Regions from separate parts of the Streptosporangium sp. NPDC000509 genome, predicted to be linked through region 1. Evidence: riboswitches for the same ligand, from Rfam matches in the RefSeq annotation. Region 1 holds a riboswitch; each other region holds the start of a gene.
The links. A riboswitch is a leader RNA that binds a small molecule or an ion and turns the genes downstream of it on or off. The one in region 1 is predicted to bind cyclic di-AMP.
Positions count from the first base shown of each region.

Region 2: another riboswitch for cyclic di-AMP. It lies ahead of ACFY3D_RS23770 (CHAP domain-containing protein); the one in region 1 lies ahead of ACFY3D_RS13465 (C40 family peptidase).
Region 3: another riboswitch for cyclic di-AMP. It lies ahead of ACFY3D_RS11300 (NlpC/P60 family protein); the one in region 1 lies ahead of ACFY3D_RS13465 (C40 family peptidase).

Region 1 covers NZ_JBIAYX010000006.1:191,735-199,630, reverse strand. Annotated here, with positions in the region: gene cimA (citramalate synthase) at 1-359, opposite strand, end outside; gene ACFY3D_RS13485 (O-methyltransferase) at 648-1,301, shown strand; gene ACFY3D_RS13480 (Uma2 family endonuclease) at 1,404-1,994, shown strand; gene ACFY3D_RS13475 (branched-chain amino acid aminotransferase) at 2,258-3,352, opposite strand; gene ACFY3D_RS13470 (3-isopropylmalate dehydrogenase) at 3,526-4,572, opposite strand; cyclic di-AMP (ydaO/yuaA leader) riboswitch at 4,728-4,945, shown strand; gene ACFY3D_RS13465 (C40 family peptidase) at 4,933-5,541, shown strand; gene serA (phosphoglycerate dehydrogenase) at 6,148-7,737, opposite strand.
Region 2 covers NZ_JBIAYX010000013.1:35,803-43,698, reverse strand. Annotated here, with positions in the region: gene ACFY3D_RS23790 (glycosyltransferase family 2 protein) at 1-774, shown strand, start outside; gene ACFY3D_RS23785 (polysialyltransferase family glycosyltransferase) at 771-2,060, shown strand; gene ACFY3D_RS23780 (DUF6716 putative glycosyltransferase) at 2,184-3,392, opposite strand; gene ACFY3D_RS23775 (hypothetical protein) at 3,484-4,524, opposite strand; cyclic di-AMP (ydaO/yuaA leader) riboswitch at 5,253-5,391, shown strand; gene ACFY3D_RS23770 (CHAP domain-containing protein) at 5,410-6,105, shown strand; gene ACFY3D_RS23765 (extracellular solute-binding protein) at 6,535-7,884, shown strand.
Region 3 covers NZ_JBIAYX010000005.1:121,201-129,096, forward strand. Annotated here, with positions in the region: gene lysX (bifunctional lysylphosphatidylglycerol synthetase/lysine--tRNA ligase LysX) at 1-502, shown strand, start outside; gene ACFY3D_RS11295 (LuxR C-terminal-related transcriptional regulator) at 1,278-1,478, shown strand; gene ACFY3D_RS11300 (NlpC/P60 family protein) at 1,558-2,607, opposite strand; cyclic di-AMP (ydaO/yuaA leader) riboswitch at 2,613-2,760, opposite strand; gene ACFY3D_RS11305 (amino-acid N-acetyltransferase) at 3,221-3,790, shown strand; gene ACFY3D_RS11310 (RDD family protein) at 4,019-5,119, shown strand; gene ACFY3D_RS11315 (Lsr2 family protein) at 6,407-6,739, shown strand; gene ACFY3D_RS11320 (ATP-dependent Clp protease ATP-binding subunit) at 7,019-7,896, shown strand, end outside.

The DNA of each region.
Region 1 (7,896 bases):
GTGCGGAGGGCCAGCTCCACGTGCCGGTCGTGACTCTTGGCGACAAGGGTTACGACCGGCGCGCCGGATTCGCGCAGCGCGGCCACCAATGGGTCGTCGGCTGCCTTCACACCTGCCCGGCGGGTCGCGCCGAACGCGGCGAGCTGCGCGTGCTTCAGGTCGAGCTCTGTTTGAGCACGCCTGAAGAATTCCGTGTCCTTGGGGTTGGCTCCCGGCCAGCCTCCCTCGATGAAGCCGACGCCCAGACCGTCCAGGTGACGCGCGATGGCCAGTTTGTCGGCCACCGTGAGGTTGAGCCCCTCCTGCTGGGCACCGTCACGGAGAGTCGTGTCGTACACGTGGAAACGATCGTCGGCCATGTCAATCTCCTTCGCGGTTCGATGATTCGCCGCGCGCTCGTTCGGCTTCTGGAAACAAAAATGACCCCTCACGGACGTGAGAGGTCTGCGCGCCGGCGGTGTCCCTTTTCAGCCGGCGCGCCTGCCGATAATGAGCAGACCGTAGAACATGATGCTTCGGAGTCTGCCACACGCCGACACCATCTGACACATTGATCTCAGGATCCGAGATCCGCGGCGCGCCCGAACGGCCCGGGACACGACCTGGAATCACCCCCGTCGCCGTCCGGCACGGGCGAGAATGGGCCCATGAAGGCGACTTACCTCGACCCCACCGTGGGGCAGTATCTGCTCGCGCACACCAGCCAGCCCGACGACGTCCTCGACGCCCTCGCCGTCGAGACCCGCGAGCTGACCGGCGACAACGCGTCCATGCAGATCTCCCCCGACCAGGGGCGTTTCCTTACCATGATCGCCCAGCTCTGCGGCGCCAGGAACGCGGTGGAGGTGGGCACCTTCACCGGTTACTCCTCCATCTGCCTCGCCAGAGGGCTCGCCCCCGGCGGCGGGCTCACCTGCTTCGACGTGAGCGAGGAGTGGACGGCGATCGCCCGGAGTCACTGGGAGAAGGCCCAGGTCGCCGACCGCATCGAGCTGAGGATCGGGCCCGCGGCCGAGCGGCTGCGCGAGCTTCCCGAACACCCGGCCGTCGACCTGGCGTTCATCGACGCCGACAAGGTCAACTATCCCGTCTACTACGAGATCCTCATGTCGCGCCTGGCCCCCGGCGGGGTGATCCTCGTCGACAACACCCTGTGGAGCGGGCACGTCGCCGACCCCACCAGGGACGACGAGACCGTGCGGCACATCCGCGAGTTCAACGACATGGTGAGCGCCGACGAGCGGGTCACCTCGATCATGCTTCCCATCGCCGACGGCCTCACCATGATTCGAAAGCACTGACGAAAACTTTTCCGAACCGTGGGCGGAGGAAAACTCTTCCGATTACCGTAAGCGATGTGACAAACACGTTGCGCCCACCCGTGTGGAGGGAAGGATGAGCTCATGGCCAAGACCCTGGAACGCCGCGAGGCGAAGCTCGTGTCCACCAACCATCAGGAGCTCGAAGCGCACTACCAGAGGACCTGCGACCAGTGGCCCGACCGTAAGGTCGAGATCATCAACGGCCGGATCGTGGTGAGGGAGTTGCCCACACTCAACCACGCCAAGAGCATCCTGCAGTTGTTGATCCAGCTCATCCCGTTCGCCACGGAACAGGGCTGGCACCCCGTATACGACGTCAAGCTCTTCCTGGGCGTCCAGAAAGATCGTTATCGGCCCGATCTCCTTGTCGTGCCGAAGTCTCCCCGCATGTGGGACGAGGAGAACGTCTATGCGGAGGAGACCCTGCTCGTCGTGGAGGTGGTCTCCCCCAGCAGTCGGAGCGACGACCACGTCACCAAACCGGAAAACTGCGCGATCGCCGGAGTTCCGCTCTATCTCGTGATCGACGCCACCCAGAATCTCGCCCGGCTCCTCAGCCATCCCGGGGAGAGGGGTTACCAGCGGCAACACCAGGTGACCCTTGGAGAGCCCCTTGAGCTCCCCGCTCCCTGGAACCTCACGATCGACACCGGCAAGCTGACCGAAGGGTAGGCCCACTCGGCGGGAGGCCCGGCCGGGGTGGGAGGCCGGAGCCCCCGCCGAGCGGGGATCCCCGGACGCCTCGACCGGGCCTGCCCTGCGGGGGATCGGCCCCGTACTCCGCACGCGACCTCGATCAACCTGAAGCGATCACCGTCGCACCGGATCGGACACGGCCGCTGACCGGCGACGACGCGGCGCGTGCGGAAAACGGGGGCAACGGATCGGGTGGACCAGCCGTGCGCTCCGTCGCCTTCGACGTCGGCGGAAGGTGCTCAGCAGATCTTGTGGACCCAGCTGTGCGGGTCGGGACGGGTCCCGTACTGGATCCCCACGAGCTCCTCGCGGATCTTCGAGGTGACGGGCCCCTGGGTGCCGTCGCCGATCGTCCAGGCGCGGTCGGCGCCCTTGACCGAGCCGACCGGGGTGACGACCGCGGCGGTGCCGCAGGCGAAGACCTCGGTGAGCTCGCCCGTCTCGCAGCCCTGCTGCCACTCCTCGACCGACAGGCGCCCCTCCTCGGCCTGGAGGCCGAGGTCGGAGGCGAGGGAGAGGATCGAGTCACGGGTGATGCCGGGCAGGAGGGTGCCGGTGAGCGCCGGGGTGAGCAGGCGGTCTCCGTAGACGAAGAACAGGTTCATCCCGCCCATCTCCTCGACGTAGCGGTGCTCGCCCGCATCCAGCCAGACCACCTGGTCACAGCCCTGCTCGACGGCCTGGCGCTGGGCGACGAAGGCCGCCGCGTAGTTGCCGCCGCACTTGGCGAAGCCGGTGCCGCCGGGGGCCGCGCGGGTGTACTCGGTGGAGAGCCAGACCGTCACGGCCTGCCCGCCTCCGAAGTAGGCCGCCGCCGGAGAGGCGATGACCATGTACTTGTAGCTCCTGGACGGGTAGTTGACACCGAGCGCCGGCTGCGTGGCGATCATGAAGGGGCGCAGATAGAGGCTGTGCCCCGGCGTGGTCGGGACCCACTCGCGGTCGGTCTGGACGAGCAGCTCCAGCGACTCGACGAACGTCTCCTCGGGCAGTTCGGGCATGGCCATCCGCAGCGCGGAGCTGTTGAAGCGGGCGGCGTTCGCCTCCGGCCGGAAGGTCACGATCGCGCCGTTCTCCTGGCGGTAGGCCTTGAGCCCTTCGAAAAGCTCCTGCGCGTAGTGGAAGACCGACGTCGCGGGGTCGAGGCTGAGCGGGCCGTACGGCATGAGCCTGGCGTCGTGCCAGCCCTCCCCCTCGGTGTAGTCGATCGAGATCATGTGGTCGGTGAAGACCTGACCGAACCCGGGGCTCGCCATTACCTGCTCGCGCTCTGCCGCGGTGCGAGCGTGGTCGGAGAGCTGCACGTCGAAGCTGAGCTTCTGAGCGGTGGTCATCGCACGGATCCTTCTCTTGAGGTCTGGCTTACCCTTGGGTCCATTCTGCGTCGGACCGGGTAACGGGAAACTACTCCATCCATGCCGAAAACCGGCAGTGCTGGAGAAACAAAAACGCGCCTGGCGGCTCAGGTGAGCCGCCAGGCGCGTCGGGGTCGAGGGAGGCGGCTTCCTCAGCCGGCTACTCGGGCGGTGATGTCGTCGCCGATCTCGCGGGTGGTCCGGCCGGCCCGGCCGGCCGTCCGCTCGACCAGGTCGTCGGCGACGGCCTGCTCGACCCTGGTGGCCTCGGCGGTCATGCCGAGGTGGTCGAGGAGCATGGCGACCGACAGGATCGTGGCGGTCGGGTCGGCCTTGCCCTGGCCCGCGATGTCGGGGGCGCTGCCGTGAACCGGCTCGAACATGCTCGGCGCGGTGCGGTCGGGGTTGACGTTGCCGCTCGCCGCCAGGCCGATGCCGCCGGCGATCGCCGCGCCGATGTCGGTGAGGATGTCACCGAAGAGGTTGTCGGTGACGATCACGTCGAAGCGCTCCGGCTGGCTGACGAAGAACATCGAGGCCGCGTCGACGTGGCAGTAGTCGGTCTGGACCTCGGGATATTCCAGGCCGACGCGGTCGAAGGTGCGGGCCCAGAGGTCGCCGGCGTAGGTGAGCACGTTGGTCTTGTGGACCAGCGTCAGCTTTTTGCGGGGGCGGCCGAGCGCCTTGTCGAAGGCGTAACGCACGACGCGCTCGACGCCGTAGGCGGTGTTCAGCGACTCCTGGGTGGCGATCTCGTGCGGCGTGCCCCTGCGCATGACGCCACCCGCTCCGGCGTACGGACCCTCGGTGCCCTCGCGGATGACGATCATGTCGATGTCCTCGGGGCGGGATCCGCCCAGCGGCGTCTCGACGCCGGGGAAGAGCTTGACCGGGCGCAGGTTCACGTAGTGGTCGAGCTGGAAGCGGAGCTTGAGCAGCAGGTCGCGCTCCAGGATGCCCGGGGGCACGCTGGGGTCGCCGACCGCGCCGAGCAGGATCGCGTCGTATCCGCGCAGTTCGTCGAGGACCGGGTCCGGCAGGGTCTCGCCGGTTTCGTGGTAGCGCTTGGCGCCGAGGTCGTAGGTGGTGGTCTCCACCTTAGTGCCGACCGCTTCGAGGACCTTCAGCCCTTCGGCGACGACCTCGACTCCGATTCCGTCCCCGGGGATGACCGCCAGGCGAATGTTACGCGAATCCATGCAGGCACCTTACCGGTCCGTCTCGGCGATTGAACACCGGTCTCATTCTGCGGACGTGTTCGCACGACAGACCCTCTGATCGTTTTGTCCTTTTTTGCTGTGTATTGACCGTTTCGAGAGGTTTCGTTATGGTCCTCCCATTCACATCACTGCCTAATCCGTACGGGCCATCCCCTTACCGGGCCCGCACGGAGCCGGGGAACCACTCTTTACGGGATCTACCGCACCCCGGGAACACCGCTCCTCCCCCGGAGCGCGTTCCCGGTCGTCATCAGGCGGATCCCTTGGGGCGAATCAGCGCGTTCTCGCGCCGTAGGGCGGCCTCCACGCCCGAGCCCGACAGCTCACCCGGCCGGCCTTATGGAAGGAATCATCCTGTCCGGCACAGTTCTCCCCCGTGTCCTGTCCATCTCCGCCTCCCTGATCCTCGCCGGCGCCGCGGTGTGCGCGACCTCGACCGCCGCCCTGGCCGCCTCCCCGCCCCCCGCCCCCGGGCCCGCGGCGCTCAAAACCCCCACACTGAAGGAAACGCTGAAGGCGATGGACGTCAGGCCCGCCTGGCAGAAGGCCGTGCAGTGGGCCATGTCCAAGCGCGGAACGCCCTACGTCTGGGGCGGCACCGGCAACGGCGGCTTCGACTGCTCCGGCCTGATGCTCCGCGCCTACGGCGCCGCCGGGATCAAACTCCCCCGCGTCACCTACGACCAGTACGCCGCCTTCTCCAAGAAGATCGCCTGGAAGGATCTCAGACCCGGTGACCTGGTCTTCTTCAGCGGTCTCGGCCACGTCGGCATGATCACAAAGCCCGGCTACATGGTTCACGCCCCGCAGAGCGGCGACGTCGTCAAGGAGGAGAAGCTCAGCTCCTGGCGCCGCGCCGCCTTCTCCGGCGCGGTCCGCCCCGACCCGCAGGGGGTCCAGCTCGCCAAGCGGGTCGAGCTCGCGACCGAAGTCGTGCCCGGCGGATGAGACACGCCGGCGGATCGCCGCCGGGAGGCCGTGGAGGCCCCGGTGGCGGCGAGAACGGGTTCAGCGGGTGGGGGCACCACCGTTGTCCCTGCGGTCCAGAGCGGTCTGGAGCGCGTCGGTGGCCTCGTCCTCTGTCTCTTCGGGACGGTTCCAGGGATACATGTCGTACATGGCGAATCTCGTCTCGGTCGCACGCGAGCAAGGAAGGTGGTCAAGTCTCCGGTCGGGACTCCGACCAGGCCTGATGTCGAGGGTCCGGATCACGGACCGGCGACGGGGGCTTGGAGCCGGCAAGCGCCACGACACCGCGGCGAGTCGCCGGCCTGCCCCTGTCAGGCCTCGCCGCGGCAGGTAGGAATTACGAGAACCTGGCGCATTTCATTCCAGGTTACCTGCTCACGAAAACACCGTCTCGCCCGGCGTACACACTTCTCACATGCTGAGACGAGATGTGGCCGCCGCCCCGGTCATCGGGGCGGCGGCCACATCGGTGGACCACGGTCGTGTTTCCCGTACGTCCCCCGATCGGTCCTGGGTGATCGCATGTCGTCCTGGATCGGGAAGGGCCACCGACCCGCGACGACGCGGCACGCGCGGGAAACGGGGCTAGTCGGCCAGGTCGGCCGAGCGGCCGCTGTCGGCGCCGATCTCCGCGCCGATCTGGTCGATCACCTCGGCCGGGATCGCGGTGTCGACGGTGAGGGCGATCAGCGCCTTACCGCCCTTGGCGTCCCGGGCCACCTGCATCGAGGCGATGTTGATCGAGTGGTCGCCGAGGATACGGCCGACCACGCCGACGATGCCGGGACGGTCGGTGTAGGTGAAGAACGACAGGTGGTCGGTGGGCTCGATCTCCATCTGGTAGCCGTTGACCTCGACGATCTTCGTGATCTGCCTCGGCCCGGACAGGGTGCCGGAGACCGAGACCGTGCGGCCGTCGGCGAGGACGCCGCGGACCGTCACGACGTTGCGCCAGTCGGGGCTCTCGGAGCTGGTGACCAGCTCGACCGACACCCCCCGGTCCTTGGCCAGCAGCGGGGCGTTGACGTAGGTGACCGAGTCCTCGACCACGTCGGTGAAGACGCCCTTGAGCGCGGCCAGCTCCAGCACGCGGACGTCGTGGGAGGCGATCTCACCGCGCACCTCGACGTCGAGCTTGGTGGCGACCTCGCCCGCGAGGGCGGTGAACACCCGGCCGAGCTTCTCGGCGAGCGGCAGGCCCGGCTTGACGTCCTCGGCGACGGCACCGCCCTGGACGTTGACCGCGTCCGGCACGAACTCCCCGGCGAGGGCGAGCTTCACGCTGCGCGCGACCTGGGTGCCCGCCTTCTCCTGGGCCTCGTGGGTGGAGGCGCCCAGGTGCGGGGTGACGACGACCTGGTCGAGCTCGAAGAGCGGGCTGTCGGTGACCGGCTCCTTGGGGAACACGTCGATGCCGGCGCCGGCGACGCGGCCCTCCTTGATCGCGGAGTAGAGGGCGTTCTCGTCGATGATGCCGCCCCGGGCGACGTTGATGAGGCGCACGTTCGGCTTGACCGCGTGGAGCTCCCTGTCGCCGATGAGACCGATGGTCTCCTTGGACTTGGGCAGGTGCACCGTGATGAAGTCGGCCTCGCTCAGGGCCTCCTCGAGCGAGACCAGCCGGACGCCCATCTGCGCGGCGCGGGCCGGCTGCAGGTAGGGGTCGTAGGCGATCAGTTCGACGCCGAACGGCTGGAGGCGCTGCGCGACCAGCTGGCCGATCTTGCCGAGGCCGAGGATCGCGACGACCTTCTCGTCGAGCTCCACCCCGGTGTACTTCGAGCGCTTCCACTCGCCGCCCTTGAGCGCGGAGTGCGCCTGGGCGACGTTGCGGGCGGAGGCGAGGATGAGGGCGACGGTGTGCTCGGCGGCGCTGGTGATGTTGGAGGTCGGCGCGTTGACGACCATGACACCGGCCTTGGTGGCGGCCTCCACATCGACGTTGTCCAGGCCGACGCCCGCGCGGGCGACGACGCGGAGCCTGGGAGCGTTGGCGATCGCCTCGGCGTCGACCTGCGTGGCGCTGCGCACGATGAGCGCGTCCACGTCGGCGAGGGCGGGCAGGAACTGGGCGCGGTCGGCGCCGTCGGTGTGGCGGACTTCGAAGTCCGCGCCCAGAACCGCGAGACCAGCCTCGGAAAGTTCCTCAGCGACCAGTACGACGGGCTTGTTCACAGGCTGGATCCTTACTAGACGGTGAGGGGTGCACGGACCTCACGTAGTCTATCGGCGCTTGTGAACGCGTTCACGAGTGTCCCGCGATCCGAGACGCTTCGCGCCGTCGGTGAGCCCCTCGGAGAGGCTCCGGAGACTCGTGGGACGTGAGGGGACCTC
Region 2 (7,896 bases), on a different contig from region 1:
CGCGACGACCTGCCAGGGTTGGCCGTGCTGCGCAACGAGGCGCCGGTCGGGCTGGCCGACGCGCGCAACCTCGGGGTCTCCCTGGCCTCCGGCCGCTATCTGACCTTCATGGACGGCGACGACTGGCTCGCGCCCGGATACCTGGAGAGCCTGGTCGGGGCGATCGAGCGGCTCGGCTGCGACTTCGTCCGGGTCGATCACGTCCAGGTGGAGGGCAGGAAACGGACGATTCACCGGGCGCCGCTCGCCACCCGGGAGGTGGTGGTGAAGCCGCGCGACCACATCCTGCCCGCCGAGTCGAAGACCATGGTCGACTACCCGTACGCGTGGGCGGGGATCTACCGCCGCGACCTCGGCGAGTTGCTGACCTTCCCGGGGCACCTGCACACCGCCGAGGACAGGCCGTGGATCTGGCGGCTGCACCGTGAGGCGGGTTCCTTCGCGGTGGTGTCGCTGGCCGGGCTGTTCTACCGGCGGATGGTGGCGGGCTCGCTGACACAGATCGGCGACGCGAGGCAGCTGCACTTCTTCGACGCCTTCGACCTGGTCTTCGAGGGCCTGGAGGAGGAGTTCACCCCCAAGGCGGTGCGGATGTTCCTCGCGCTTCTCGCCCACCACCTGGAGACGGGCGAGCGGTTCTCCCCCGAGCTGCGCGCCCGCTTCGAGGAGCGCGGCGCCGCGGCCCTGAGGCGCTTCCCCCCGGATCTGCTCGCCGAGATCCGTCTGGACCCGGAACGCGACCAGATCCTGCAGAGACTCCTGGAGGACCGATGACGCAGCTGTTCTACGCCTCGACCCTGTTCGGCGCGATGACACTGGCGGCGGCGATCGACGACGGCCGCTTCGGTCCCCGCGAAGGGCGCCGGATCCTGCTGGTGTCCAACAACGCGGCCATCCCGGAGATCACCCCGCCCCTGGACGAGGCGGCCGGTTTTGCCGCGCTGCGCCCGCATTTCGACGAACTCCACTCGTGGAACGAGATCATCGCCCCGCTGCATCCCTCGGACTGGAGGGCCCGCGTCATCGAGGTGCCGATGCTGAGCCGCCTGGTCGCCTCGCGTCTGTCCCTGGGTGACGGTCCCGCCGAGCTGATCCTGGAGTCCGTCGCGGTCCCCCCGGCCAGGACCCTGGGAGGGCTGGTCAGGGACTGTCCGATCACGGTCTACTCCGACGGCCTGATGAGCTACGGCCCGACCCGCGACCCGCTGCCGTCGGAGATCTCCGGGCGGATCACCCGCCTGCTCCACCTCGACCTGGTGCCCGGCCTCACGCCGTTGCTGTTGTCGGAGTACGGGGTTCCCGCCGAGTCCCTTCCCGGCCGGGCCTTCCTCGACGTGATCGGGAAGGTCGGCGGGGAGACCGGGGACGCGCGTTCGGGCCGGGCGATGATTCTCGGACAGTATCTGTCCGCCCTCGGCATCCTCACCCCCGAGGAGGAGGCGCGACTGCACGCCGACATGCTGCGCGGCCTCGTCGCCCGGGGATTTCGCGGCGTGCTGTTCAAGCCCCACCCGGTCGCCGGGCGCAGGCACGCCCAGCGGCTGCGCGAGACGGCCGCCGAGCTGGGCGTCGAGCTCGACGTGGTGGCGGAGACCGTACCCGCCGAGTCGTGCTTCGCCGGGCTGAGGCCCGAGCTCGTGGTCGGCTGCTTCTCCACCGCCCTGATCACCGCGAGCCGGTACTTCGGGCTCCCGGTGGCGACGTCGGGCGTCGAATCGGTCCTGGAGCGGCTCACCCCGTACGAGAACAGCAACCGGATCCCGGCCACCATCGCCGACGCCCTGCTGCCGCGCCTGTCGGCGGACGGCTCGCTGGAGGAACCGCCGCCGGTGGATCTTCCCACCCTGGTGAGCGCGGTCGGCTACTGCATGCGGGCCGAGGTGTATCCGGGGCTTCGCGAGAGCGCCACCGCCTACCTGGAGGCGCACGGCACCGCCCGCTACTTCAAGCGCCAGCGTCTCGGCGCCCTGGATCTGATCACCGCTCCCCCGGCCGCCGCCCCCAGGGAGCGGAGCCCGCTGGGCAGGCTCCGCGACCGCCTGTCGAAGGCGCTCCCCTAGGGAGAAGGTCGGGTAACCACGCAGAGGCGTTGATCGACATAGGACGCGGCCAGGCCGATCCGTTGCGAACCGCGGTTTCACCCGGTGGCCGGACATCGCCCGGCCCCTACCCCGACCGGTGCTCTAGAGTCGGCCGAACCCCTTGAGGTAGCGGCGCATCCGGCGCTTGGCGCGGTAGCCGACGCGCAGCATATTCGGCGGCACCTCCACGCGCATGCGGGCGCGGCGGCGGGCGGTGGTGTACTCGGGACCTTCGAGCAGGGACATCGCCGGGGCGAGGCGGCCCGAGCGAGCCTTTCCCACCAGGGAGACCATCCGCGACACCCAGTCGCTCTCGCCACCGGGGTGGAAGTAGTTGACCTTGCACCAGGCGTCGTCCGGGTGCAGGAAGCGCCCGGCGGAGAGGTCGTCGAGGGTGCCGAGCAGGCCGCTGTCCTCGAAGACCAGATTGATCATCTCGGCGCCGACCCCGAAGTCCGACAGCACCAGGAGCGGTACCTTCTGGGCGATCGCCTCCAGCGCGGCGGTCGAGCTGACGGTGACGAAGCCCACCGCGTGGGCCAGGTGCTCGTGCATGGGCCCCACCGCGAAGCGCACGGCCTCGGCGCGCACCCGGCCCTCCTCGGCGAGCGACTGCCACAGGCGCTGGTAGTGGTAGCGCTCGTTGTGGGTCTGACGCTCGGTGTCCAGGGCCCGAAGCTTGACGACGACGTCCAGGTCGGGCCGCTTTGCGGCCAGCTCGGCCAGGGCGAGCAGGACGCGTTCGCGCTCCTCCCTGCGTTTGGGCACCTTGGCCTGGGTGGCGAACACCACCCGGTCGCGCGGCCCGGTGGCGGCGATCTCCGCGTCACCGCGCAGGAACGGCAACCTGGCCAGCCCGATCTGGCCGCCCCCGCCCAGTCTGGCGCCGATCTCGGAGAACTCCTCGACCTCCCGGCCGCTGTGCAGCACGAACAGGTCGCATCCGCTGCGGAACAGCCACGCCTTCTCGGTGGCGGGGACGGAGATGCCCGGCAGCCCCGAGACGAACACCGGCCGGGGCCGCAGCCCGGTCAGCACGTCTGCGGTCAGCACGTCCACCACCGGTCCCGTACAGGCGACGAGCACCACGTCGGGTCTGAATCGTTCGGCGGCCCGGCGCAGCGCGCGGGCCGACAGCACCGGCGGGTCTGCCGCCGAGCCCGCCACGGCGGCGTGGATCTGCGCCGGCGAAGGGGTGATGGGGGTGCGGACGACCGCCAGTTCCGACTCACAGCCTGCGGGCAGGTCCCGCAGCAGACAGGCCGCCCACTTCAGGTAGGAGTCGGAGTCGGCCACGGCCAGGACCTTCAAAGAAAACCTCCGGCGGGGAATTCCCCGGTTTCGTGTGCGGGCACGGTGTGCGTGGCGCGAGCGGCGAGCCCGCCCGGCCTCGGCCGTCGGGTCATGACCCGGTGACTCCCGTGTCGTGATGGGCGAACCTCGACAGGTGGGAGCGCAGTGACGGCGCCGCCTCGGCCGTCCACCACTCGTCGGGAACGTCCACCGTCTCCACGGCGACCCCCCGGGCCGAGAGCAGGACCCGCAGGGAGGTGACCGCGGTGGACGGCAGGCTCAGCACCCGCTGCTCGGCGGCCAGGCCGCGCAGGGTCATCTCGGCGGGGATCCCGCCGTCGTAGACGGTGATTCCCGGCTGCTCCCCGACCCGGGCCAGGTCGCCGGGGTCCTCGCGGCGGTGCGGGAAGTAGGCCACCGGCTCGGCCGATCCGAGCCCGGCCAGCCAGCCGAAGTAGCGTTCGCGGTGGATCAGGCCGTTGCGGACCAGCGAGGTGCCGAGGACGACGGTGCGCTCGGCGGGGCGGGGCCTTCGCAGCGGCTGGGATCGCAACCAGGCGAAGTCGTGGGTGACCAGCTCGACTCCCCTGGCACGTACGGCCTTCGCCAGGTCGGAGGGCACCGGCAGCGCGGTGAAGATCGACAACCGCCCCGCGCGGGCGGCGGCGCGCAGCCTGAGCCCGGCCGCCGTGGCGAGGACGGTCCTGAGCCTTCCCGTCTTCCCCCTCGCCCTCAGCAGGGGCGTTCCCGTCCTGCCGGTGAGCAGTTCCAGGAGCCTGATGGTGGCGAGCCCGTCGTCGACGATCACGATCCGGCCGGGGGACGCGGTGAGCCAGCGGAACTGGACCTTGCCGGAGAAGGCGTCGCCCACCGCCCAGGTCTCCCCCCGGCGCGGCCGGGGCATGTCCGGGCGCGCCGGGGTGAGCTCAAGCCCTCTCGGCAGGGTGAGGCGGCCGAGTTCGCGGCCTGTCACGGCCAGCGGGCGGAGTTTCGCCCGGGGGACGAGATGGCTGCGAGCGCCGAGCAGCCCGGCATGGTGGGCCTCCACCGCGCAGAGCATCTGCAGCGGGGATTCCACCCAGGCGATGGCCGAATCCTGCTCCCGCGCGTGGTCTCGACCGTCCTCCACGCCGGGCGATGACCCGTTCACGACTGGCACAACCTAACCCGGTGGCCTTAAGGAGCAGGGAACTGCGGGTGAACAACCGACCACGCGAGATTGCAGATGATCTCTCTGGTCTTTACCTCTCCGCCGCCACCGTCCGAGATCGGATACGACCGGATGTCCGTCGGGCGGGCCGGCGTCGGCGGGGCCACGACGATTCATCGTCGCGGGCCGGGCGGGGAGGCGCCGGCCGTGGACCCCGATCATCTGGAGGCCGCGAGAACCTCCTCGGACATGGTCGTGAGCCGCCGGGTCCCGTGCGCGCTCTCCGGCACTTCCATGGGAGAACTCCTACCATCCGCATACTTTTTACCATCGAATACTTGTTCTAAAAAATGGTGATTATACGATCTTCGACGGAGGGTCTCCCCTCGCGCGATAGCACACCCTGGCCGACGCCTCGCGGACGGGTCGGGAAAACCCGGATCGCCGTGAAAGTGGGGGATCCCGGACGTCCCTCCACCCCCGGAGGGAGGTGCGCCCGGCGCCGGAGGGACGTGATCGACTCCTCTCTCCCTCGCCAGGCGGCACCCCGCCGTACCCCCTCATTTGGGACGTATTACCAAGTCAGAGCAATGTGTCCCACTTGTAATCGTCTGCCGGGTTGTCGTACGTTCGTCCTGTTCATGGCAATTGTCTAGGTCTATACAGATCTGTGCATTGCCGTCACATTGCCCGACCGCGCTCCACCCGGCGGAACCTTCCGCCGTCGGTGAGCACGGCCGCCGAATCCGCGAAGTCTGCGGAACCGGGGAACCACGTTCCTGGGGTGAATCAACGCACTCATGCGTCGTAGGGCACTTCCCAGCCCGAACCCGTCAGCTAACCCGGTAGGCGGTATGGAAGCGAAGCAAGGAGTCGAACCCCCGCATGACCAAGCATCGCCTCACCTCCACCCCCCGCGCCGTCTGCGCCGTCCTGGGCGCCTGCGCCGTCCTCGCGACGGGCACCACCGGCGCGGCTCTGGCCGACAGCCACGGCGTCGTGAACGCACCGCCCGCCGACACCCGCGCGCAGGACGCCGGGGCCGCGAAGACCTCCCTGCAGGTCATCGCCGAGAGCCTTCCCAAGGTCTCCGCCGCACAGATCCTGGACATCGCCTCCAAGCAGATCGGTGTCCGCGAGAACGCCCAGGGCGGTGGAACCAAGTTCCAGTCCTGGTACGTTTCGAGCCCTCGCGCCAAGGAGACCATGGCCCGCGACGGCGGCAAGAGCGTGTACGAGTACGCCAACGCCCCCTGGTGCGCGATGTTCGTCTCCTGGGTCGGCGAGACGGCCGGCATCCGCCCCACGATGGGCTGGGACGCCTACACCGTCACCCACGCCAAGTGGTTCAAGAACAACGGACACTGGGGCACCGTCCCCACTCCCGGCGCCGTCGTCTACTTCGACTGGGCCGGCGGCAAGAGCATCGAGGGCATCGACCACGTCGGCTTCGTGAAGAAGGACAACGGGAACGGCACGATCACCACGATCGAGGGCAACACCGGCAACGGCGTCGTCGAGGAGCGCGTCAGGCCCGTCTCCCAGGTCGTCGGTTACGGCTACCCGGTCTACTCGGACTGACCTCCGGCCACCCCGGCCCCCGCCGGTGAACGCGGACCGGTCATCACACTCCCAGGGGCACCGCTCGTTCGAGCGGTGCCCCTGACGATATTCCATATTCCACCCCGCCCGCCCCTCCCTCTCCCCTCCGCGAGCCCCGCACGGCCACGAAATGCCCCAACTGGTATGCCCGTGAGGTGGGAGCGCTCCCAATCACCCTTGTGGGAGGTATGTCAACCTTTCACACCAAAAGTCCCACCTAAAGCGGCTGGATGTAACGGTTGAGTTTCGGCATATTGACGTCCTGGTTGCCCATCGTCCACTCTTCGTGGGAGCGCTCCCAAAAGCACATTGAGGAACGATCTCGTCGCGACGACCGCGTTTGTCGGGGACCGGTTCGCGATGTCGCCTCCCAATGAAGTTCGGGCGACCACCTGAGAGGGGTCCGGAATGTTGAACAACAAGCGACACGGCAAGCTCGCCGCCGTCGCGGTCATGGCGGCCACCGCCCTGGCCATCACGTCATGCAGCTCCAGCGAGCCGGCGGCACCCGCCGCGGAGGGCGGTTCCTCCGCCCCGGCCGAGCCGGTAACCATCACCGTGCACACCTTCGGTGGCGGTGAGAACTTCGGCTACGACAAGGCCGTGGAGACGTGGAACGCGGCGAACCCGAACATCCAGGTCAAGTACCAGAACCTGACCGACCGTTTCGAGGACGTCTACCTCCCGCAGCTGCTCCAGCGCCTGCAGGCGGGCAGCGGCGCGGCCGACATCATCGCCCTGGACGAGGGCGCGATGGGTCTCATGAAGGCCCGCCCGCAGTTCTTCACCGACCTCGCCGAGTACGGGCTGGACAGCCGTAAGGCCGACTTCCCCGCAGCGAAGTGGGACAACGGCATCAACGCCGACAACAAGCTCTTCGCCCTGGGCACCGACATCGGTGGCATGACCATGTGCTACCGCAAGGACCTGTTCGAGAAGGCGGGCCTGCCCACCGACCGCGAGGAGGTCGGCAAGCTCTGGCCGGACTGGAACGCCTTCAAGGCGATCGGTGAGAAGTTCAAGGCCGCCAACCCCGGCAAGACCGATCCCAAGTTCCTCGACGGCCCGAACACGCTCTACAACGTGATCCTGTCGCAGGAGGCGCCGAAGAACGGCAACGTCGCCTACTTCGACAAGAACAACCAGCTCATCATCGAGAGCAACCCGGCCATCAAGACCTCCTTCGACACGGTGAAGGACTTCAGCGAGGCCGGTCTGACCGCCAAGCTCGCCTCGTTCACCCCGCCGTGGAACGCCGCGATCAAGAAGGGCGCCTTCGCGACCATGGGCTGCCCTGCCTGGATGCTCGGCGTGGTCTCCGGTGCGGCCGGTGACGACAACAAGGGCAAGTGGGACGTCGCGGCCGTGCCCGGCGGCGCGGGCAACTGGGGTGGCTCCTACCTCGCGGTTCCCAAGCAGAGCAAGCACCCCAAGGAGGCCGCCGAGGTCCTGAACTACCTCACCGGCAAGGAGGGCCACGTCATGGCCTTCCAGGAGGCTGCGGCCTTCCCGAGCTCCATCCCCGCCCAGCAGGACCCGGCGGTCGCCGACCTGAAGAACCCGTTCTTCAACGACGCGCCGACCGGTCAGATCTTCGGTGCCTCGGTCAAGGACCTGCTGCCCGTCTTCCTCGGCGAGAAGCACGCCCAGGTCAAGACCGCGGTGGAGAAGGTCCTCGAGGGCATGGACCAGGGTTCGGTCCCCTACGACCAGGCCTGGACCAAGTTCCTTGAGGCCGGCGTCAAGGCAGCGGGCTGATCCCCGTACCGC
Region 3 (7,896 bases), on a different contig from region 1:
GGGCGAGGAGGTCACCACCGAGACGCCCCTGGAGCACGTCCGCAAGCTCGCGGACGCGCGGGAGATCCACTGGGACGCCAAGTGGGGTCAGGGCAAGCTGGTCCAGGAGATCTTCGAGGCCCTCGTCGAGCACACGCTCATCCAGCCCACGTTCGTCATGGACTATCCGCTGGAGACCTCCCCGCTGGCACGCAACCACCGGGACAACCCCCTCCTCACCGAGAAGTGGGACCTGATCGGCTTCGGTACCGAGCTGGGCACCGGTTACTCGGAGCTGAACGACCCGATCGAGCAGCGCCGCCGCCTGACCGAGCAGTCCCTGCTCGCCGCGGGCGGCGACGCGGAGGCCATGCAGCTTGACGAGGATTTCCTCACGGCCCTGGAATATGCGATGCCGCCCACCGGTGGCATGGGGCTCGGGATCGACCGTCTCATCATGGCCTTCACCGGCAAGAACATTCGCGAGACCATCCTGTTCCCGCTGGTGAAGCCGACCGCCTGAGCACGGCGAAGGGCGGCACGCAGGGATTTCGCGATGGCGTCGGCCCCGGGCACCGCCCGGGGCCGGCGCCGTTTTCATGTGGTGGCGTGGTGAGACCGCCGTGAGTGCCGCGGGGCCGTCGACGAAACGGACGAAACGAACGAAACGAGAGTGGAGGGCTGGAAACGGTCGTCGCGCCCATGGTCCCCCATAATGCCGGACGCCTTTCCGTGCGGATCAGAAATCCATTTCCAGCACGTCCAATATCGCTTTCGCGTCCCATCGTCACCGCGTGATACTTCACGAATGCCGCGAAGCTGCTTCCTCGACCCCTATATTTCTGTCTTTTTCGCGGCGTGCCGTCAAGGTGGCGGATGGTGATGGCCGCCGAAGACTATCGGGAAGAGATCGGTTTTTACCGAGAAATGCGGGCAGTCCGGATCTCCGGAGGACCCGCTCCGGCGCGCCCGGCGGGGCGAGGGCTCCCGCGAAACCTTGTTCTGCCAGGACTTCGATCACCGCAGCCAGGGGTGCCTGCCGGCTCGTGCTCGGGATGGGTCATGACATAGCCGCAAAGGCACTGACATATCATGAGTACTTCATGTAGCGCCTACTATGTCAATACTGGACGCGCGCTATGAAGAGCGGAACTTGACGACCTTTGAACAAGGCGTTTACCGTTCCTGGCGGACGGTATTCATTTCCGGCGTCTCGCACCCGGTTTCCAGAGTGGGGGGAGTGACTCTTGATGGCATATCCAGAAGTGGATTCACGCCATGGCGACAGCCCCCTGGGCATGAGCGATATCGGTCTCAGCGATGACGACCTCGTGCTGCTGGCTGAGCTCGCCAAGGGTGTCACGGTCGATCGGGTGGGGCGTCGCCTCGACATCAGCGGGCGGACCGTCAGGCGCAGGCTGAGAGGCATCTGCGACCGCATCGGTGTCGCCACGGCGATCGAGGCCGTCGCCTGGGCCGCACGCCGTCGCCTGATCTGACACGGCACCGCACGCGTGCCCGGCAGGTCGGGCCGGGCACGCGTGCGGGCAGGACAGGGTGGGGCGGGGTGGGGCACGCTCAGGCGGCGATGCGGACGCCTCCGACGAAGGGCCGGTTGTCGATCGTGGTGATGTGGACGACGTCACCCGTCCGGGGCGCGTGGACCATCAGGCCCGCGCCGATGTAGATCCCGACATGGTGCAGGTCGCTGTAGAAGAAGACCAGGTCTCCGGGGCGTAGCTCTTTCCTGGAGACGTGGGTGCCGGCGGTCCACTGGTCGCCGGTGTAGTGCGGCAGGCTGATGCCGACCTTCTGGTAGGCCCACATGACCAGCCCGGAGCAGTCGAAGGAGTTGGGACCCTCGGCGCCCCAGACGTACGGCTTGAGCTGCTGGGTGAGCGCCCAGCGGGTCGCCTCCGCGGCCTTGCCGCTGCCCACGATGGGCACGTTGGTCTTCACCCGGGCGCCCCTGTTGCCGACGGCCCTGGCACGCACCTCGCTGAACAGGTCGCTCTCGACCCGCGCGACCAGACGCTCGATCTTGGTCCGATTGCCGTCGATCTCCACCAGGAGCTTCTTGACCTCCGCCGTCCTCGCCTTGGCGCCGGCCTTCGCCCGCTCGGCGGTCTCGATCGCCCGGGCGACCTGGGCGACCTCCTCGCTCTGCTGCTGCTGGAGCGCGTAGTTGGTGGTGGCCTGATCGAGGAAGGTGTCGGGGTCCGTCGCCTGTGTGAAGGCGAGTCCGGAGTTCAGGCCGCCCGACATGTAGGTGCTCTGCGCCAGGAGGGTGGCCTTGGTGCGACGGGAGGCCAGCTCCGACTCGCTCGACGCGAGGATCTTCTCGGCGCTCTCCGCGGCCCGCTGGGCCTGCCTGAGCTTGACCCGCTCGCCGTTGTACCGCTCGGCGAGGACGCCGATCTCCTCGTGCAGTTTCTCGGCCTGCTTGGCCAGCTGCTGGAGGCTGGGTTCGGGGTCGGCGGTGGCCGCGACCGTCGGTGTGCCGAGAGTGAGGGTGGCGAATGCCAGGCCGATCACCGCCATGCGGCGGCGCAGCCCGCGCGGCGCGCGTTCTCGACGGCGGGCGTCGTCGCCCGCGTTCTTTCCTCCGCGGTCGCGCTCGCGCTTCACCAACGGGCTCCTCTCCTCGGCCGCCTACCGGGTTAGCTGACGGGTTCGGGCCGGAGGCAGCCCTACCGAGTGCGCCGTTGGCACTCGGATTCACCCCCAAGGACGTGGTGGGTCCCCGGTTCCCCGTGGTGAGGGATTCGGCGGGTCAGGCTTTTACGTCTCTGACATCGAGCACGGAGATTAGTGCACCCGTGGTTCCTGCTCAACCAGAACTGCGAATTCAGTGGAGGTTCCGCAACTGAAGTGTCACGGAAAGATCACATGTCAATATGATCAACATGGCCATTACGCTGCCTTTACCTCCCCGGCGGGGGTGTGGGGAAGGTCTTCCCAGGTCCGGGACCGTACCAAAGGTGAGTTGTGGCACACGTGAGATGCCGCGCGCCCAGTGTGGTAAAGCGATTACCGGCGGTCATGTGAGGGGGGTGTGCCGCGAGTTAAGGAGGAGCCGTAATTGAAGACCGGTGAGGACGTACGCTGAACGGTCATGGAGCAGCTTGCTGAGCATTCTCCCGTGCCGGTCGTGCGCACCCCGGGCGGCGGGGAGCGACGCGCGGGACCCGAGGGGGCGGAGCCTGACCCGCCCCTGCCCGAGGCGGCCGAGGTCGCGGAGATCGTCAAGGCCACAGGGGCCCCAGGGGTCGCCGAGGTCTCGGTCCGTCGTGCCCGGACCCCGGACGTCCGCGCGATCAGGCGGCTCGTCGACACCTACGGCGGCGTCGGCCCCCGCCTGCTGGAGAAGGCCACCGTCACCCTGTACGAGGACGTTCAGGAGTTCTGGGTCGCCACCGACAAGGAGGGGGCGGTCATCGGCTGCGGGGCTCTCCACGTCCTCTGGGAGGATCTGGCCGAGATCCGCACCGTGGCCGTCGATCCGACCCGTCGCGGGATGGGAATCGGCCACCGGATCGTCTCCGCCCTCATTCGCACGGCCGCGGAGCTGGGCCTGCGCCGGGTCTTCTGTCTCACCTTCGAGGTCGACTTCTTCGCCAGGCACGGTTTCCGCGAGATCCAGGGCACGCCCGTCGCCCCCGCGGTCTACGCGGAGCTTCTCGCCTCCTACGACGAGGGCGTGGCGGAGTTTCTCGATCTGGAGCACGTCAAGCCCAACACCTTGGGAAACACCCGGATGTTGCTCCACCTGACACGTGAGCCCGACTGTGATGACTTTGGAGCTGACTGATCGGAAAGGTGACTGTCGATACCTATGTCGATACCTTGTGCAGCAGCAAGCATGTGCGTCTGACATTTGCCACATGCGCAGTCTAAGTGAGGTGACGCGGTGAGCACCGGACAGCCGCCGTATCCACAGGATGATCCCGACCGCGATCGCACACCGTCGGGACACCCGGATTACGGACAGCACAACGCGGGTCGAGCCGCTGGCGAACTCGATCCCGACGTAACGGTTATGGGATATCGGTCGGAGGCCTCACAGCCGAACACCGGCCCAGGACAGAGCCAGCCCGGCTACGGTCAGGGTTACGGGCAGCAGGGCTACGGCCAGCAGCCCGGTTACGGTCAGCAGGGTTACGGCCAGCAGTCCGACTACGGGCAGCAGTCCCAGCAGCAGGGCTACGGCCAGCAGGGCGGGACGGGGTCGTACGGGCAGCAGCAGCAGCCCGGCTACGGCCAGCAGTCCCAGCAGCAGGGTTACGGCCAGCAGCCCGGCTACGGCCAGCAGGGCGGGACCGGCGGGTACGGCCAGCAGGGCGGGACGGGGTCGTACGGGCAGCAGCAGCCCGGCTACGGCCAGCAGGCGTCCCACGAGCAGTCGGGCTACGGCCAGCAGTCCCAGCCCGGTTACGGCCAGCAGGGTTACGGCCAGCAGTCGGGCTACGGCCAGCAGGGGGCCCAGCAGCCCGGCTACGGTCAGCAGCCGGACTACGGGCAGCAGTACGGCCAGCAGGGTTACGGCCAGCAGCCCGACTACGGGCAGCAGGGCTACGGCCAGCAGCCCGGGTACGGGCAGCAGGGCTACGGCCAGCCGTACGGCGGTCCTCCCGGAGCGCCCGCCCCGCTCGCGGAGTGGTGGCAGCGTCTGCTGGCGAGGTTGGTCGACGGGATCATCCTGGCGATCCCGGGGGTCATCATCAGCCTGGTGCTGACCGCGATGCTGGTGACCGCCCCCACCTTCGACGGCACGTCGATCACGGAGGGGAGCGGGACCTTCCTCGCCGGGCTCCTCATCGCGTTGGTCAGCGCGTCGATCTACATGGCCTACGAGTTCCTCATGCTCAGCAGGGGCGGCCAGACGGTCGGCAAGATGGTCATGGGCATCAAGGTCGTGCCGGTCGGCAGTGCCCTGCCGCCCGGCGGGCTCGGCTCCGACCTGGCGGTCAAGCGCGCCGGGGTGTTCTTCGGCCCGCAGTTCCTGAGCTGGATCCCCTTCGTCGGCTTCCTCTTCAACATCTTCAGCCTCGTGAACGTCCTGTGGCTGCTGTGGGACAAGCCGCTGCAGCAGGCCCTGCACGACAAGGTGGCGGGGACGGTCGTCGTCAAGATCAAGTAGTCCCCTGAATAAGCGGGGCCGGCGGTTCAACCGCCGGCCCCGTTTTCGTGCGCGGGTGAGAAAACGGGGGCCCTTAGGGGCCCGTAAGGGTCTCGGGGGCCGGGGCGCGGAAGCCTCAAAACCATTTGCCGCGCCCTGAGCAACGCGGGGGAAGTTATGACCGAGTCTCGACCCGCTCGCCGGAATATTCGCGTACGTTGCCCACAACGGGCTCACGTCCGCCCTGGGCGCCCTATGAGGGGTCAATGCCGGATCCGTCCCCGTCGGGGGTTCGCGCACTACTCGCCGAATGGTCGGCGCCGCGCGCCTCCGGCATCCTCGGTGACCTCGCGTCGGATTCTCTTCTTCGCCTTCCGCCGTGTGTTCGGGGCGGCCGGTGAAGACCTTCTTACGGATCCGGATCGGGGCGCCCGGTGTTGGCGAGGTTGTCTGAGGAGTGCATCGCGTTTGGTGGTTATACGGTCTACGACTATGTACTCCGTGCCAGAGTGGGTCGTACTCTTGGCAAGAAAGTGTTGAAGATCCGTCTTGTTCCATACACTTGTGTCACATCGGTTCACACCGAGGTGATGAAGCGAGCAGCTCCCCGTCCGGGCGTTCTGTCGACGGAGGGCATTCTCGCGATGAAGTCGTCGGCGGCGATCTCAGGCTCCATGGCAAGGTGTTGTTCATCCCGGCGGACAGCCCCCTTCAGCAGGGACTTCGTCGCCGGGAGGTCGATGGCGCAGCGGCGCGGAAGCCGTGCGGCATTGGTATTACGGCGACGATGATGATCACCTGATCGTCCACCTGGTTTTTCCTCGTGCCTTTACGACCACAACCGGTAAGAGAGCTGGAGAGAAGCATTAGGCTGGAGGAAGACGGCATGGTCGCCCCTGCGCGCGTGTCGCCGGTCGGTGGCGCTATGGTCATCTATGGGCGGTTCCAGCGATCGGGTGCGCTCGCGAGGCCCGGAGAGCCGCCGCCACATTTTCATGGTCCCCAGAAAGCCACCCACGGTGCGGAGCGAGGGCGAATGTACGACGTATTGTCCGCGTTGATACCCCCGGCGGTCGTCGGCGGGGCCTTCATCTTCGGAGTCGTCAAGCTACTTCGGAGTGAAGCCGCCGGCCGACGTCCGGCAAAACGGCCCGACCCCGAGTCGCAGAAGAGCTGATCCACCGGAGGCTCGACCGGTGAGTCTCGGTTGCCTGTGAGAATCGCCGAGCTCCTGGAATTGCCGCTCTTCGATCGCGGGTATATGTTTAGCTTGCGAATGAAACAATACTCCGCGAAAGGATTGTGTAGATGGCCAAGCAGATCCAGGAGATTCTCATCGACGACCTCGATGGGGGCGAGGCCAATGAGACTGTCGCCTTCGCGATTGACGGCACCAGCTATGAGATTGACCTGAGTGACGTTAACGCGAAGAAGCTCCGCGACTCCCTGTCGCCTTTCGTGCAGAGCGCCCGCCGTTCCGGCGCCCTGGCTCCCCGCCGCCGTCGCGCGGGCGGAGCGCGGGCACTCACGCGAGAGAAGAGCGCCGACATCCGGGCGTGGGCGAAGTCCCACGGACTCAATGTCAGCGAGCGCGGTCGGATCGCCTCGAAGATCGTCGAGCAGTACGAGCAGGCTCACTAGATCGGCTCAGTAGATCGAGTGAATCATGCGGTTATGGCGGTCACGGTGGGGTCCGGTGGCGGCCATGACCGCATGATGCGTTTTACTGGAAGACAAACGTCGTTCGCTTGCGGCGTAGCGGGAACATCGCACCCCCCATAAGTAGTTGGATGGAGGGTGAACGCCCTGCGCTCGGGGAACGTCTTCTGCATAGAGCGGTCGCCGGGTCGGGGCTACCATGCGGGATGACAGGGCTCGGATATCCCGGACCTGCCTGACCGCTCTGTGAGGAGCGACGAGATGTTCGAGAGGTTCACCGACCGCGCACGGCGGGTTGTCGTCCTGGCCCAAGAAGAGGCCCGGATGCTCAACCACAACTACATCGGTACGGAGCACATTCTTCTTGGCTTGATCCATGAAGGTGAAGGCGTTGCCGCCAAGGCTCTGGAGAGCCTCGGCATCAGTCTTGAAGGTGTGCGTCAGCAGGTCGAGGAGATCATCGGCCAGGGTCAGTCTGCGCCGTCGGGGCACATTCCGTTCACCCCGCGTGCCAAGAAGGTCCTTGAGCTGTCGCTCCGCGAAGCCCTGCAGCTGGGACACAACTACATCGGCACCGAGCACATCCTGCTCGGCCTCATCCGTGAGGGCGAGGGCGTCGCCGCCCAGGTGCTGGTGAAGCTGGGAGCCGATCTCAACCGGGTCCGGCAGCAGGTCATCCAGTTGCTCCACGGCTACCAGGGCAAGGAGCCGGCCGCCGCGGGCGGTCCGACCGAGGCCGCACCGTCGACCTCCCTTGTGCTGGACCAGTTCGGACGCAACCTGACCCAGGCCGCCCGTGAGGGCAAGCTCGACCCGGTCATCGGCCGGGAGAAGGAGATCGAGCGGGTCATGCAGGTCCTGTCCCGCAGGACCAAGAACAATCCGGTCCTGGTGGGAGAGCCCGGCGTCGGCAAGACCGCCGTCGTGGAGGGCCTGTCCCAGAAGATTGTCAAGGGCGAGGTGCCGGAGACGCTCAAGGACAAGCAGCTCTACACCCTCGACCTGGGCGCCCTCGTGGCCGGTTCCCGTTACCGCGGTGACTTCGAGGAGCGGCTGAAGAAGGTCCTCAAGGAGATCCGCACCCGAGGCGACATCATCCTGTTCATCGACGAGCTTCACACGCTCGTCGGCGCGGGTGC